DNA from 4 places in the Paenibacillus dendritiformis genome. Region 4 is predicted to be linked to each of the others. Evidence: predicted binding sites of a transcription regulator. Region 4 holds the regulator's gene; each other region holds the start of a gene.

Region 1 (3,820 bases), 2.7 Mb from region 4:
CAAATGCGTTGGTTGTCGCTGCCGCGGAAGCGCAGGCCGGGACGGCGGCGCTCGATAAGGAACCGCCCGTCCACGAGCACATCCGTCAGCCGCAGCAGCTCCCGCTGATCCCGGGTTCCGTCCCGCAGCAGGTCCTCCACCGTATATCCGGTGTAGCACCAGACCGTCCGGCCCGCTTCCTTCACGATACGGGCCAGCTCCGCCAGTTCCCGGGCTTGGAGGAACGGCTCGCCGCCCGACAAGGTAACATCGGTGAGCGGATTGGAGAGCACATCGGCCGCCACCGCTTCGACGCTCATCAGCGTTCCGCCGTCGCTTCGCCAGGAGCTTGGATTGTGGCATCCCGGGCAGCGGTGAGGACAGCCGCTGACGAAGACAACCGTCCTTAGCCCTTCGCCGTCCACGACACTGTCATGGAGTATCGACATCACGCGCAAGCTCATCGATGCTTCACCCGCTCGCTCTCCTCGTTGCGCTTGGCTGAATTCCATTTGCTCATATCGCCGACAAGATAACCGGTAATGCGGCGAATGCGCTCAATGTCCTCGTCGGCGCCGCCGCATACGGGGCAGGCCTCCTCAATCATGTCCTGATGGCCGCAGCGGCGGCAGCGGTCGACCGGATGGTTCATCGAGCCGTAGCCGATTCCGTGCTCCGCCATCGCCCGCACAATCCGATCGAGCGCTTGCGGATTCGCTTTGGCGCTGCCGTCCAGCTCGACATAGGTGATATGGCCGGCATTGCACAAGGCGTGGAACGGCCCCTCGATGCGGATTTTGTCATACGCCTGAATCGGATAATAGACCGGTACATGAAATGAATTCGTATAGTACTCGCGATCGGTAATGCCCGGAATGCGGCCGAAATCATCCCGATCGCGCTTCGTGAATTTGCCGGACAGCCCTTCGGCCGGGGTCGCGAGAAGCGAATAGTTCATCCCGGTGGCCGCCACGGCTTCGTCCATCCGCTGGCGCATATGGCCGACAATCTCTAGACCGAGCCGGCGCGCCTCCTCCGATTGGCCGTGATGGCATCCGGTCAGGGCGACCAGCGCTTCGGCCAGCCCGATGAAGCCGACGCTGAGCGTGCCCTGCTTCAAGACATCGCGCAGCTCGTCCTCCGGCTGAAGCCGCTCGCTGCCGCGCCAGACGCCCTGCTGCATCAGGAACGCGAAATCGCGCGCCCGCTTCCGCCCTTGATATTCATAGCGCGCGGCAAGCTGTCTTACGGCAATGGCGAGCATATCGTCCAGCAGGGTAAAAAAAGCTTCCTTCGTGCGGGCGAGCAGCGCGATTCGCACCAGATTCAGCGAGGTGAAGGACAGATTGCCGCGTCCCTGCGGCGTCGACGGACCGTTCACATTGGCCATGACCCGCGTGCGGCAGCCCATGTAACAGACCTCGCTCTCCGGCGTTCCGTCGTCATGCTCCTGGTTGAAGGGGGCATCCAGGAAGGCGAAGTTCGGGAACAATCGCTCCGCCGTCGTGGCCAGCGCCAGTTCGTACAGATCGCGGTTCCGATCCTGCGCCCCGAAGTTGACGCCGGTTTTTACCTTGAAAATCTGGATCGGGAAAATGGGCGTCTCCCCCTTGCCCAGGCCCGCCCTCGTCGCCAGCAGCAGCTGTCTGATAAGCATGCGCCCTTCCCGCGAAGTGTCGGTGCCATAGTTGATCGAAATGAATGGAACTTGTCCCCCGCCTCGCGAATGCATCGAATTGGCATTATGTATGAAGGCTTCGCAGGCCTGGTACACGTCGCGCTCGGTCAAGCGCCATGCTTCCTGCTCCCGGTCAAGCTCCGGCTGCAGCGGCAGGGATTCGAGATAGGTCAGGTGGCGCCGGAACGTCTTGCCTACATAGGGAGCCAGATCGTAATCGAAGGCGGGATACGCTTGTCCGCCATGCTGCTGGTTCTGGTTCGCCTGCAAAATGATCGAGGCGAGAGCGAGCGCGCTCTTGATATCCTGCGGCTCCCGCATATGGCCGTGCCCGGTATTGAAGCCCCGCTTCAGGAGCTGCCCGAGCGGAATCTGGCAGCAGGTCGTCGTTCCATACGCATAGAAATCGAGATCGTGAGGATACAGCAGATTGTCCTCCACCGCTTCCCGCGCTTCCGGGGCCAGCAAATAATTCATCGCATACCAACGCGAGCATTCGCTGGCCATTTTGCTCATGATGCCCATCGGAGAGCGGCCGTCCACATTCGCATTTTCGCGCATCAGATCCGAATCGCGGTCCTGTACGATTTCGTGCAGCGCCTCTGTCAGCGGATGGTTGTCCGGCAGCGGCCCGCTATCCCCTCTCCGGGAGGTTCCCCAGGATGCCCACGGCATCGGTCCGGCGCCTCCCGCACTCTCTTCGGCAACGTTCGCATCGCGCAATCGCGGCATGATCGTCATCGCTACTCCACCCTTTCCTATCGTCTCTCTTGATATTTAAATACTCAAAACCACTATATGTAGTATTTGTATTTTGTAAAAGACACAATATGTATTATCTACAAATGAGGAACCTAACAATATGAGATCGGTCACAGCCAGGCGGCCCCATAACGGCAAAAAGCGCCCATGCACCGCGCGAGGCGGAGCATGAACGCTTTTGTTCGCTTTATTGTGACTTGTGTCCGTTCCGTTATGAAGAAGCATGCGCTTCCGGATAGGGCGGTGTCATAAATTCATCGCCAAAAAATAAATCGTCGAGCGAGCTCAACGTACCGTCTTCTTCCACCTGGAACACCGACATTTTATCGCCGTTAACGGTCAACTCGATAAAGCATCCCCAGCAGTAAAACTGATGGGCGCCAATTTTCCCGATATCTTTGGAATTGCAATTCGGGCATCGCATCATCGTTCTTCACCATTCCGTCCATTAGACTAATTTGCTTGTGCACTTGCGCTTCCGCTCTCTTCCACGACGATTACATCGGTGCCCCATTTCAAGCGGCTCATTCCTTCAATCCGCCGTCTTCCTTCCAGAAGGTCCGCAAGCAGGCCGTCTGAAATTTCCAGACCTGTTATCTGGTTACCCATATTGGGCTGAAAATAAACATCGGCGACCCATCCGAGCTGGGAGCCTTCCGAAGTGATGACCGGCAAACCCTTCAATGCCGTCTCTCCCGACAGGAACGCCCGTTCCAGGGAGGCGCTGTCCTTCAGTTGCACAGCCTCCCCGCTCGCAATCATGACCGCATCGTCCCCGCAGGCCGTCACATCCTCCCAGCGTACCAGCATGTCCTGCTTGCGGACGCGGCTGACAAGCTGAAGATGCGTAATCTCCCACTCGGGAGTGATGCAGATATCTTTCACTTTGGAAATTTGCTTGCCCGTACCGATATCGAACACCGGCAGGCCGATCAGCTCCAGCAACTTCATTCAGGGGGCCCTCCTTCGGTTCATGGACATGCGGCTGCGCCGCACAGGCGCGCCTCTCCGCCGACAGCGCTCCATTCGCCGGGGATCGCCCCTCCAGGCGGTCTGACAGACTTCCTAATTTCTATTACGGACGCGATTGGCGATGGTTGCAATTTGTTGCGACACAATATCGGCTTGCTCTATAGTATTGCCCAATCCGAAGCTGAATCTAACGGCGGTGCTCTTGCGAGGCTCGGACAGCTTCATCGCTTCGAGCACATGCGATACTTCCAGGGAACCGGAAGTGCAGGCGGAACCGCTGGCTGCCATGATGCCTGCCAGATCGAGATTCATCAGCAGCGTCTCTGTCGGAACGTCCAGCACGCTCACATTGAGAATGTGAGGCAGATGCCGCTCCGGATGCCCATTGTACGCAACCCGATCTCCCAATTCATCCACCAGCCTCGACCA
Region 2 (3,820 bases), 1.6 Mb from region 4:
GGGAAGAGTTTGCGGCCAAGGGCGCGGCGTTCATGTCCATCGTCTCCTCCAGTCCGGATTGGCTGCAGGGGATTCATCCGGCACGCATCGCCAGCTTCAACAAGGCCAAGGCGACCGCAATGTATCCGTATAGCCGGTACATCCAGTCGGACAAGGTGAGCTGGACGATGATTGCCGCTCCTTCGCCGGCCTGGGCGGCGAAGGTGTTCCCGGACGTGCCGGAGGAAGAGCAAGTCGGCCGCCTGTGGGAGGCAATTTTCCATGCGGCGCGCGTCGATACGGTTAATCCGGTCGATGCATGGAAGCGGCATGTCGCCACCGTACAGGGCAGAGTGAATGAGTTGAATGAGAAGCGGTACAAAGCGCTCGTTTTTACATCGCCGGGCACGCACTTGACGGTTGAACTGCCGGAACATCACATCTGGATAGGGCTTCAGAGCACGAACGAGCAGGGCATCGCCTTTATCTCAAATATGCCGACGGAGGAGATTTACACGGCCCCGCTCAAAACCGGAGTGAACGGATATGTGTCAAGCACCATGCCCCTTAGCTATGGCGGGACAATCATTGATCGGTTTACCCTCACCTTTGACAAGGGCCGGATTGTGGATGTGAAGGCGGTAGAAGGAGAAGAGATTTTGAACAATCTCATTGCCACGGACGAAGGAGCCCATTATCTCGGGGAAGTGGCCCTTGTTCCAACTGATTCACCGATTTCCCAGTCGAAGGTGCTGTTCTATCATACCTTGTTCGATGAGAATGCTTCGAATCATTTGGCGATCGGAAGTCCATATCCCATCTGCATTGAAGGCGGAAAAACGATGTCCGCGGAGGAACTGGCGGCGGCCGGGTTAAATGCAAGCGTCACGCATGTTGATTTTATGATCGGCTCTGCCGATATGGACATCGATGGCATTAGGGCGGATGGAACGAGAGAACCCATCTTTCGCAGCGGGACTTGGGCGTGACGGCGGCCAAGGGAGCATGCTGCCGACCGATAAGCGAGAAGCCATAGGCCGGATTCTGTCTACTGCGGGATCCGGTCTGTTCCTTTGTCGGAAAGGCGCGGATTCGCACTGTTGCCCGGGAAATTTTTATCTATGTTAGTTCCTGGATAAGTATAATGAATGATGCGAGCGATTGTTCGGCAATATAAGCCCATCATTGTGCAGAGAGAATTTACTTATATCCTAATATAAGTATGCGAAAACATGGTCAACTAAACGTGAATCGCACGGAGGTGATATAAAACGCCATTCTAAGATGAACACGCCTGACTTTCAGCATGCACGCGCCTGACTTTGAGCGAGCCGTCCAAAGGCTCGTTTTTTTGTATATAATTAATGCCATTAACTATCCTTCCGCTGAGGAAAATTCCAACTTTGCGGCCGCCATGGAGCGTGAAATCTATGAATCAATTAATCTCGTTAAACAAATTGAAAATACGCCAGAGGGGCTCTATTTTCTGCGGCGAAAATTGCACTTTTTCGGAGAACGGGTGACTTGTCCCACTCTTGCACGGCTGCCAGGCAGCCCCTTCGCGATAAAAGCATATCCCGCATAATTCCAAAAAAATTGAACACCAATAATGGCCACAGTTGTGGTACGATAGATATGTTTTTTGTCACAGGCCGACATATTTCGTTCCTGCCGGCGAGGACAAAATGGGCTTGCCATTTATCTTAAAATTGGTTATTATTCAATAACGGACTATATATAGTATGGAGAACTCAATACATACACTATATATTGTAACGGCAAGTGGAGTTCCCTGACTAACCAAGATTCTATGTTTCTATCATTCTTCGAAGAGCAAGGAGAAGGAAGCGCCATAATCGGGCACGGTGCATCGGTTCATCGCGTCCATCGGCTTCGGTCTCTTTTCTTTGAGATGTGCTTTTTTTGGTGACTCCAGGCGGCTCTATTTGAAAGATTTCTAGGCGACGGAGGGATCACGTGCTTATCGCGTACGACTCGAAGACTGGCAACGTGAAGCGTTTTGTCGAGAAGCTGGATATGGAGTGTGTTCGCATATCCGCAGATACGAAGCTGGCTGAACCCTTTATTTTGATCACGTACACGACAGGGTTCGGACAAGTGCCTCAATCTACGATGGAATTCCTTGAGGAGCATGGCCATTTGCTGCAAGGGGTCGCTTCCAGCGGCAATATGAACTGGGGCGTCCGGTACGGACTGGCAGCCGATCATATTTCTCGATTATATTCCGTGCCCGTACTGATGAAGTTCGAGCTCAGCGGCACGAAGAAGGATGTAGCACAATTTACTCGGGAGGTCCAGTACTTTGATACCAAAATGGATACAGCTTAACAACGAAATTATGGTCCAGAAGGACGGAAAGTTCCAATTTGACAAAGATCGGGAGGCGGCGAAAAGCTATTTCATCGACTATGTCAATCAAAATACAGTATTCTTCCATAATCTTGAGGAAAAGATTCATTATCTGGTAGAGAACGACTACTATGAAAAGGAACTGTTCGATCAGTACGAATTCAAGGATGTCAAGCGGCTCTACGAATATTTATACGCGAAAAAGTTCCGCTTCCCGTCGTTCATGAGCGCGTTCAAGTTCTATAACAACTACGCCATGAAGACCAATGACGATACGAAATTCCTGGAGCGCTACGAGGACCGCCTGGCCGTCGTCTCCCTGTTCCTGGCGAGCGGGGATATCGACAAGGCGTTCGAGTATGCCGAGTTGCTGATTTCTCAAGAGTATCAGCCGGCGACGCCGACCTTCCTGAATGCCGGCAAGAAGCGGAGAGGGGAACTGGTCAGCTGCTTCCTGCTCGAGGTGGACGATTCGATGAACTCGATCGGATTCTCGATCAACTCGGCGCTGCAGCTGAGCAAGATTGGCGGCGGCGTGAGCCTGAATTTGAGCAAAATCCGCGGCGCCGGCGAGCAAATCAAAGGGCTGGACGGCAAAGCAAGCGGCGTCCTGCCGGTCATGAAGCTGTTTGAGGATGCATTCTCCTACGCGAACCAATTGGGTCAGCGCGACGGCAGCGGCGTCGTCTACTTGAACGTCTTCCATTCCGACATCCATGAATTCCTCGACACGAAGAAGATCAACAGCGACGAGAAAATTCGGATGAAGACGTTATCGCTTGGCGTAGTCGCGCCGAATAAGTTTTTCGAGCTGGTGGAGCAGGACAAGGATATGTACTTGTTCTACCCGTATACCGTGTACAAGGAGTACGGCAAACATCTGGACGACATGGACATCAGCGAGATGTACGACGAGCTTGTCGACAATCCGAATGTCCGGAAAAAGAAGATTGTCGCGCGCGACCTGATTTTGAAGATTGCGCAGATTCAGATGGAGTCGGGCTATCCTTACATTATGTTCGTGGACAATACGAATGAATACCATGCGCTCAAAGAAATCGGACGCGTCAAGTTCTCGAACTTGTGCAGCGAGATTGCGCAGCTGAGCGAAGTGTCCACGATCAACGACTACGGCGTAGAGGACGAGATCCATCGCGATATTTCCTGCAACCTCGGCTCGTTGAATATTGTTAACGTCATGAAAAATAAACGGATGCGCGATACGGTTCACCGCGCGATGGATGCGTTGACCGAGGTGAGCGACCGCAGCAATATCAGCATTGTGCCTTCGGTGGCCAAGGCGAACCGCGAGCTCCATTCCGTCGGCTTGGGCGCGATGAACCTGCACGGCTTTTTGGCGAAGAACAGGATCGCCTATGAATCGAAGGAAGCGAGAGACTTCGTTCGCACCTTCTTCATGATGGTGAATTTCTATTCCCTGGAGCGTTCGATGCTGATCGCGCAGGAGCGC
Region 3 (3,820 bases), 220 kb from region 4:
TTCGGGCAGTTCGCCGTCTTCGAGATCGAGCTGTCCACCCAGCGCTGAATGGCCGCCTGCGCACGGATATGATCCTCGGCGGACAGATCCATCGCCGTAATGAAGTAATCCGGCAGTTCCTCGCCCGGATGCGCGTCCATCCATTCCTGCGCAATCGGCACGAACTGCTCGTCGAAGCCGAGGCGGCTCTGCCGGAAATACTTGAAGGCGAAGTACGGCTCGATGCCGGTCGAGGTGCCGACCATCGTGCCGGTGCTGCCCGTCGGCGCCTGCGTAATGACGGTCACATTGCGCATGCCCTGACGTCGAATCGCTTCGCCGACCTCCGGATACACCTCGAGCATATTCTTCATGAAGCCGCTCTGCAGGTACGGCTCCGTCTCGAATGCCGGGAACGCCCCCTTCTCGCCTGCGATATCCGCCGACGCGAGATACGATTCGCGCGCGATGAAGCCGAACAGCTTGTCGAGGAATTCCAGCGATTCCGGACTGCCGTAGCGGATGCCCAGCTTGATCATCAGTTCGGCCAAGCCCATCGATCCCAAGCCGACGCGGCGCTCGTTCTGCTGATTCTCTTTATTTTTCTCGAAATGGTATGGAGTCTTGTCGATTACGTTATCCAGGAAGCGCACCGCATAGCGCGTCACGGTGGACAGTTCGTCCCACGCCACATCATGCTTCTCCTCGTCATAGAACTTGGACAGATTGAGCGCGGACAGGTTGCAGACGCCCCAGGCCGGCAAGCCCTGCTCCCCGCATGGATTCGTGCAGATAATCGGGTTGAAATACCAGCTGTTCGACATCTGGTTGTAATATTCCATGAACACGACGCCCGGCTCGGCCGATTTCCACGCCGATTCGATAATCGTATGCCAGATTTCCCGCGCCTTCACGGTGCGGTAAGGAATAACCGCCTTCCCGGCCTTCTTCCATGTCTCCAGATCTCCGTCCCACAGTTCGTCATATTCCGGATCGGACGTATCCGGGAAGACCAGATCCCAATCGAGATCTTCCTTGACCGCCTTCATGAAGGCGTTGCTGACGCAGACGGACAGATTCGCGTTCGTCACCTGGCCCATCGTCTGCTTCACCGTAATGAAATCGACGACGTCCGGATGCCAGTCGTTCATCATCAGCATAAGCGCGCCGCGGCGGCTGCCTCCCTGCTCGATCAATCCGGTCGTATAGCTGAACAAGCCGCCCCAAGAGACGGCGCCGCTGGAGGAGCCGTTCACCCCGCGGACGATCGCGCGCCGCGGACGAAGCGACGACAGGTTGATGCCGACGCCCCCGCCGCGGGCCATAATCTCGGTCATCTCCGACAGCGTCTCCATAATGCCGCCGCGGCTGTCCTTCGGCGATGGGATCACGTAGCAGTTGAACAGCGTCAATTCCTCGCTTGCCCCGGCCCCTGCCGCGATCCGCCCTCCAGGGACAAGCTTCCAGTCATCCAATATATAACGGAATTTCTCCGTCCATTCCTGTTGTTTTTCCGGGGTTGGTTCTACCGATGCCATCGCAGCCGCCAGCCGGTCCCACATTTCTTCCGGCGTCTTCTCTATCGTCAAGGTCAGCTTCTCGATCGTGGATTGAACCACCTCTCCGCTTCGCAGCTTAACCGAGACGAAGCGGCCGTCGCGCGCTACCACTTCCCCTACTTCCTTCGCCGGGAACTTCGGATCGTCTTTGGTCAGTACCAGGACGACATCCCCTACTTTGGCGTTGTTCGTGTCCGCATCCTTCCATGCGTACCGATCCAAAAATATTTTCTCGCTCAAGCCTTCCAAGCGCTGCTTATGCCCCGTATTCAAAAGAACACAACCTCCTATATAGTGATCGCTACTTGAATGATTGTCACCGCACACGACAATTGAAGCATTGTACAATGTATGTATTTTCCACAATATATTGTGTGCGAAAATCATTGTACTATACTACATATAGAATTTCTAATAAGAAAAAAGGAAATATAGCGAATGGATGAGAACCGGGGAACACCATGCTTCGTTTTTCTCTAGCAATCTCTCTATTTTGTCTCTTGCTTTTTCCAGAGGAACGCATAGCACTCCGGGTCCCGCCCCTCTTGCCGGCACCCCGATCCCGTCTTGCACCCGGTTATGAAAGCCTGGAATAACGTCCATACTACCTCTATAGAGGAGGTCGAGAGGATGAACAGACATCAGCAGCCGCATGACGGCTTGGCCGGTCCGCCGCCATCGGCTCTGGCCGGCCCGGTCAGCCCGGCGAGCGGCCATATTATGCGATCCGCCGCGCATTCCTGGCCGCTGTCCTCGCCCGCGGCATCCGGCTCGCTGCCTATCGCGACAGATCGCGGCTGGCTGGAGGACCTGTCGGCCCGCATCGACAAGAACGGCCCCTGGGATGACTGGACCCTGTTCCAGTTGGCTTATGAGGCGGAGCAGGCCAAGCGCATTCGCGCGTTCGACGAGCTGCAATGCCTGACCCATATTACGAATGTAGAGCCGCTCCCCCACCAAGTAGAGACCGCCAAGAAGGTGCTGCACGAGATGCGCGGCCGGGCGATTCTCGCCGACGAGGTCGGCCTGGGCAAGACCATCGAGGCCGGACTCGTGCTGAAGGAATATTTGATACGCGGCCTCGTCAAGCGCGCGCTCATTCTCGTCCCCGCCTCCCTGGTGCTGCAGTGGGTGCGCGAGCTGCATCACAAGTTCGGCATCGCGGCGGTGGCCCAGAAGAAAAAATATCAATGGCAATCCGACATCGTCGTCGCCTCGATGGATACCGCCAAGCGCGATCCGCATAAATCGATCCTGATGGAGCAGGAATACGACATGCTCATCGTCGACGAAGCCCATAAGCTCAAAAACCGCAAGACGACCAACTACCAGTTCATTCAGCATTTGCGCAAAAAATATTGTCTGCTGCTGACGGCCACGCCGGTCCAGAACGATATGAACGAGCTGTACAATCTGATCACCCTTCTCAAGCCCGGACAGCTTGGCGCGCAGGGCGAATTCAGCAGCAACTTCGTCGCAGACAAGCGCCTTCCGAAGAATGAGGGCCAGCTTCAGGGCGAGCTGTCCAAGGTAATGGTGCGCAACCGGCGCGGCGAAGGCAGCGTTCAATTCACGCGGCGCATCGTCCGCAATGTGCCCTTGACGCTGTCCCCGGACGAGCAGGCCTTGTACGAAGGGGTCACCCGCTTCATCAAGGAGCAGTATCAGATGAACGGCCGCGATATCGGCAGCATGTTCTCCCTGATTACGCTCCAGCGGGAAGTGTGCTCCAGCCGCGATGCGGTCTTCCTGACCCTCGTCAACCTGGCCAAGAAGCTGCCCGAGGATTCGCCGATCCGCGATCATATCTGGGATCTGGTCGATCTGATCAAGGCGATTACGTCCAACACGAAGGCGGAGGCGGCCATGGACATTATCCGCCAGACGAACGAGAAGGTGATCGTGTTCACCGAATACCGGGCGACGCAGGAATATTTGCTGCAGTACTTCCGCAAGGCCGGCATCGTGGCGGTGCCGTACAGCGGCGGCATGAACCGGGGCAAGAAGGACTGGATGATGGATCTGTTCCGCGGCCGGGCCCAGGTCATGATCGCGACCGAAGCCGGCGGGGAGGGCATCAATTTGCAATTTTGCCACCATATGATCAATTTCGACCTGCCCTGGAACCCGATGCGCGTCGAGCAGCGAATCGGGCGGGTGCACCGCCTCGGCCAGATGAATGATGTGCGCATCTACAATTTGTCGACCCGGGGCACGATCGAGGAGCATATTTTGAACCTCCTGCATGAAAAAATCAATATGTTCGAGATGGTCATCGGCCG
Region 4 (3,820 bases):
CCCGGATGACCGATGCGTATGACGGAGCCCGGCTAGTCATCTCCTCCTTCATATTGAGGAGAATCGCAATCAATTCATCATATACCGGCATGTCCCGATTGAGCAGATTGGTGAACTGCACGCCCTGTTCCCGGAACGGGCGGAGCAAATCATGGTCATAGCGCATCTCCATAGCCAGCATTCCGGGATCGAACATATGAACGTCAATGATCAGATGATCCGTCTCGAAGGCGCGATGCAGGTCCTGTCCATTGATAAGGATAATATCTCCTGCTTGAAGCTGATATTTTACGCCATTGATCACATAAAATCCTGTTCCGCCCCGTATATAATTAATCTCCAGTTCCCGGTGCCAATGCAGCCGTTGAAAGCCTGGACTCACGCCTTCGGTCGTCGACACGAGGTACGGCATCGGGGTAGGCCAACTTACCGGATCAGGCATGACGGCCTTCGGCTTTTCCCGGGGTTCGGTATGTATATTCCGATCCATTCAAGCTTCACCTCCGCAATGGAAACGTTCTCCTTCTATTACAGCAAAAAAAGCCGTTTCCGCAAAGAAAAACATTTCGTGTGTTGTACACAAATAAATTGACAAATGCAATAAAAAGACATTAAGATGTAAAATGCAAAAAAACTAAAGGGAGCAGGTGACCTACCCGTGAACTACCAACCGATTGTAAAGGAAAAGACGTTGATTGAGCGCAATGATGAAGATAACCTGTATCAAGTGAAAGTGAAATTGCAGGATGGCACTCAATGCCGCGTCATCTACAACAAAGGAGCAATTACGATCAGCCGCTTGCTCTCCATTCCTTGTCCCGTATGCAGAAAAGATTTCATCTGCTCATGTCTGAACCGCTTCGCGGAACAAATTGACAGCCAAGTCCATTTATCCGACATGCTTGCCGAATAAATGAATAAATTCCTGTTGCAATTCCAGACATGTAGTGGTATAATGTAACAGGTAACGGGGCATTAGTTCAGGGGGAGAACGCTTCACTGGCAGTGAAGAGGTCAGCGGTTCGAATCCGCTATGCTCCACCATCATAGCTACACTCGAGAACATCTGGATGAAGATGTTCTTTTTGTTATGTCTATAAACAAAGAACCCGCAAGGGTTCTAAGATGCGGGTTCTTCATGAATGCTCCCCTAGAGAATTTTTGGACAGCAAGTGGGTAAGTTCCTTCATGAACATATTGATATCCTTGAACTGGCGGTATACGGAAGCAAATCGCACATAAGCCACTTCGTCGACCGGATACAATTGCTCCATCACTCGCTCGCCGATAATGCGGCTCTCTACTTCGGCATGAGCCGTATTCCTGAGCTGCTTCTCCACTTCCGACGCTATCATCTCCAGCCGTTCCACCGAGACCGGCCTTTTCTCACAAGCCCGGATCAGGCCTCGCAGCATCTTGTCGCGGCTGAACTCCTCACGGCTTCCATCCTTCTTTATCACAATCAGCGGTGTCTCTTCGACCATTTCAAAGGTCGTGAACCGCCGGCTGCACAGCTCGCATTCCCTTCTCCGCCGGATGGACTTGTTGTCATTGGCAGGCCGGGAATCCAGCACTTTCGTTCCAAGATGATCACAAAAAGGACATTTCAAATCGTGTTCCTCCCTTCTTCCCGATTACACTCGGTTGTTATCGAAAATACCAGTCGTTACCTGTAATGAACTTAGCGAGAATGCACACAATACAATTACCAACCGCAAGGAGGTGAATAGAAATGGCCCAAAACAACCGTTCCAGCAACAACCTGGTTGTACCTCAAGCAACTGCAGCTCTCGAGCAAATGAAGTTCGAGATCGCTCAAGAATTGGGCATTGCCATTCCGCAAGACGGATACTATGGCAACATGGCAACCCGCGACACCGGTTCGATCGGGGGATACATCACGAAGCGCCTGGTACAAATCGCGGAGCAACAACTCGCAGGACAATTCAAATAAGGCATTACTAGCATCGGAGCAAGCCGGTAACCCCCGGCTTGTCCGGTGCTTATTCATTTCATCCCATAGACGTCCGTATACTTATCATAATAATGGATTACGCGCTGTACGTACAGCTTCGTTTCCCCATAAGGAATCTGCTGCTTCACGGTCTCGTAGCGTCCGTCCCATGTATGATTGCGGAGCCATTTGCTTACATTGCCCGGACCGGCGTTATATGCCGCGATCGCCGCAATCCAGTTGCCATTGAACTGCTTATGCAGCGATTGCAAATACCAGGTGCCGATATGAATGTTCGGGTCGATCTCGTACTTCAATTCCTCCATCGTCCAATGCGTATCCAGATTGAGCTGCTCCATCGCCCACGAGGCGGTCTCCGGCATCAGCTGCATTACCCCGATAGCGCCCTTCCGGGATTCTTGTCCAGCCTGATAATTCGTCTCTACCCGGATGATCGCCGCCACGAGCAGCGGATCAATCTTATATTTGGCTGCGTGCTTCCGAATCTCTTCCTCATATGGAATCGGATACATCCAGCGGCCCAGCCATTGCGATTGCACGAATAGCAGAAATAGAAACCCCAGAAAGAGAACGAGCAAAAAACGCTTCTTCCGCATCAGATTCATGATTCGGCTCATAGCAAGCCTTTCTGAAGCAAGAACTGTTCCACCTGCTTCCGAGTCTCTTCCATTCCCTTGCTATTGTCGATGACATAATCCGCCCGTTCCCGCTTCATCTCAATGTCCCACTGAGATCGAAGCCGTTCGGATGCTTCCGCTTCGGTAATCTCGTCCCGCCGTATCAAGCGCTCCAATTGGATCTCTTCCGGCACGTAGACGACGACGATCTCTTCGAAGCGATCGGTCAAGCCGGACTCATACAGCAGGGGCACGTCCACGACAACAAGGGATTGCGGATGCTCTTCCTCCAGCCGGCGCATCTGCGTCATCATCTCCTGCCGGATGGCCGGGTGGGTGATCTCTTCAAGCGCTTTCCGTTCGGCAGGGTTGGAAAATACAACGTTTCCAAGCCGCTTGCGGTCAAGCGAACCGTCCGGCAGCAGCATGTCCGCTCCGAACCGTTCCGCAATCCGATCTAACGCGGGACTGCCAGGAAGCACGATCTCCCTGGCAATCCGATCCGCATCAACAAGCAGAGCGCCCCGTTCCACGAGCAGACGGGAGACGGTGCTTTTCCCCGACGCAATGCCGCCGGTTAATCCGATGTTCATGCCTTCACCTCATTTATTTGCCTGCTTACATTTCCATTCCGTTTAGGATATCAATTTTAGCATCCCCATCAACATTAACAACAAACCTGGCAGGAACGATATTCTCTGAATCCAGCGTTGATGCGAGAACCTCATTCCCAGATGCATGCCTGCCCGCAAAAAAGCGCCGCTGAATAAAGCGATCACAAGCGCCGTCAGCAACGACGGATAGCCAAGCAGGGATGCCCCGATCCCTGCGCCGAACGCATCAAGCGACAGCGCGGCTCCGAGCCATGCCGCTTCGGCCGCGCTGATGCTTCCCGAGCGATCGATATCGGCAGCGGAAGGCGTCTTCAATATTTGAATGACTAGGCCGAGCCGGCGCAGCTGGATGCGGATGAGCGGCTTCGATTCCGCCCGGCCGATCCATTCCTTCAGATCCTGTGGAGGAATCGGCTTCATGCCGCCCCCGCTTCGGCCCGAGTCGGGCGCATCCTCCTTCTTGCGGAGCAGCTGGACAATCGCCCAGGCCCCGATCGCAATCAAAATAACCGATCCGGTCCACTGCGCCGCGGCCGGCGATACGTACCGCACCAGGAGCCCTCCCGCCTGCATCGACAGCCAGATGAACATTCCGGAGCATATCGAAATGATTA

The links. The regulator NrdR, encoded in region 4, represses ribonucleotide reductase genes. The targets are predictions, from matches to a motif close to AACACNATATATNGTGTT.
Region 1: L6439_RS07455 (anaerobic ribonucleoside triphosphate reductase) is a predicted target of NrdR. The motif match lies at 2,448-2,465, and genes of this name have one in related genera.
Region 2: nrdI (class Ib ribonucleoside-diphosphate reductase assembly flavoprotein NrdI) is a predicted target of NrdR. The motif match lies at 1,739-1,756, and genes of this name have one in related genera.
Region 3: L6439_RS18555 (adenosylcobalamin-dependent ribonucleoside-diphosphate reductase) is a predicted target of NrdR. The motif match lies at 1,898-1,915, and genes of this name have one in related genera.

What each region holds. Positions count from the first base shown of each region.
Region 1 is NZ_AP025344.1:1,688,316-1,692,135, reverse strand. Features, by position in the region: gene nrdG (anaerobic ribonucleoside-triphosphate reductase activating protein) at 1-437, opposite strand, end outside; gene L6439_RS07455 (anaerobic ribonucleoside triphosphate reductase) at 440-2,398, opposite strand; gene L6439_RS07450 (hypothetical protein) at 2,631-2,846, opposite strand; gene L6439_RS07445 (PRC-barrel domain-containing protein) at 2,873-3,370, opposite strand; gene L6439_RS07440 (cysteine desulfurase family protein) at 3,485-3,820, opposite strand, start outside.
Region 2 is NZ_AP025344.1:2,771,118-2,774,937, forward strand. Features, by position in the region: gene L6439_RS12205 (aminopeptidase) at 1-968, shown strand, start outside; gene nrdI (class Ib ribonucleoside-diphosphate reductase assembly flavoprotein NrdI) at 1,957-2,328, shown strand; gene nrdE (class 1b ribonucleoside-diphosphate reductase subunit alpha) at 2,339-3,820, shown strand, end outside.
Region 3 is NZ_AP025344.1:4,198,814-4,202,633, forward strand. Features, by position in the region: gene L6439_RS18555 (adenosylcobalamin-dependent ribonucleoside-diphosphate reductase) at 1-1,811, opposite strand, end outside; gene L6439_RS18560 (DEAD/DEAH box helicase) at 2,169-3,820, shown strand, end outside.
Region 4 is NZ_AP025344.1:4,415,897-4,419,716, forward strand. Features, by position in the region: gene L6439_RS19600 (AraC family transcriptional regulator) at 1-490, opposite strand, end outside; gene L6439_RS19605 (hypothetical protein) at 659-913, shown strand; tRNA gene L6439_RS19610 (tRNA-Ala) at 970-1,044, shown strand; gene nrdR (transcriptional regulator NrdR) at 1,137-1,610, opposite strand; gene L6439_RS19620 (alpha/beta-type small acid-soluble spore protein) at 1,733-1,954, shown strand; gene L6439_RS19625 (lytic transglycosylase domain-containing protein) at 2,008-2,592, opposite strand; gene coaE (dephospho-CoA kinase) at 2,589-3,185, opposite strand; gene L6439_RS19635 (MntP/YtaF family protein) at 3,228-3,820, opposite strand, start outside.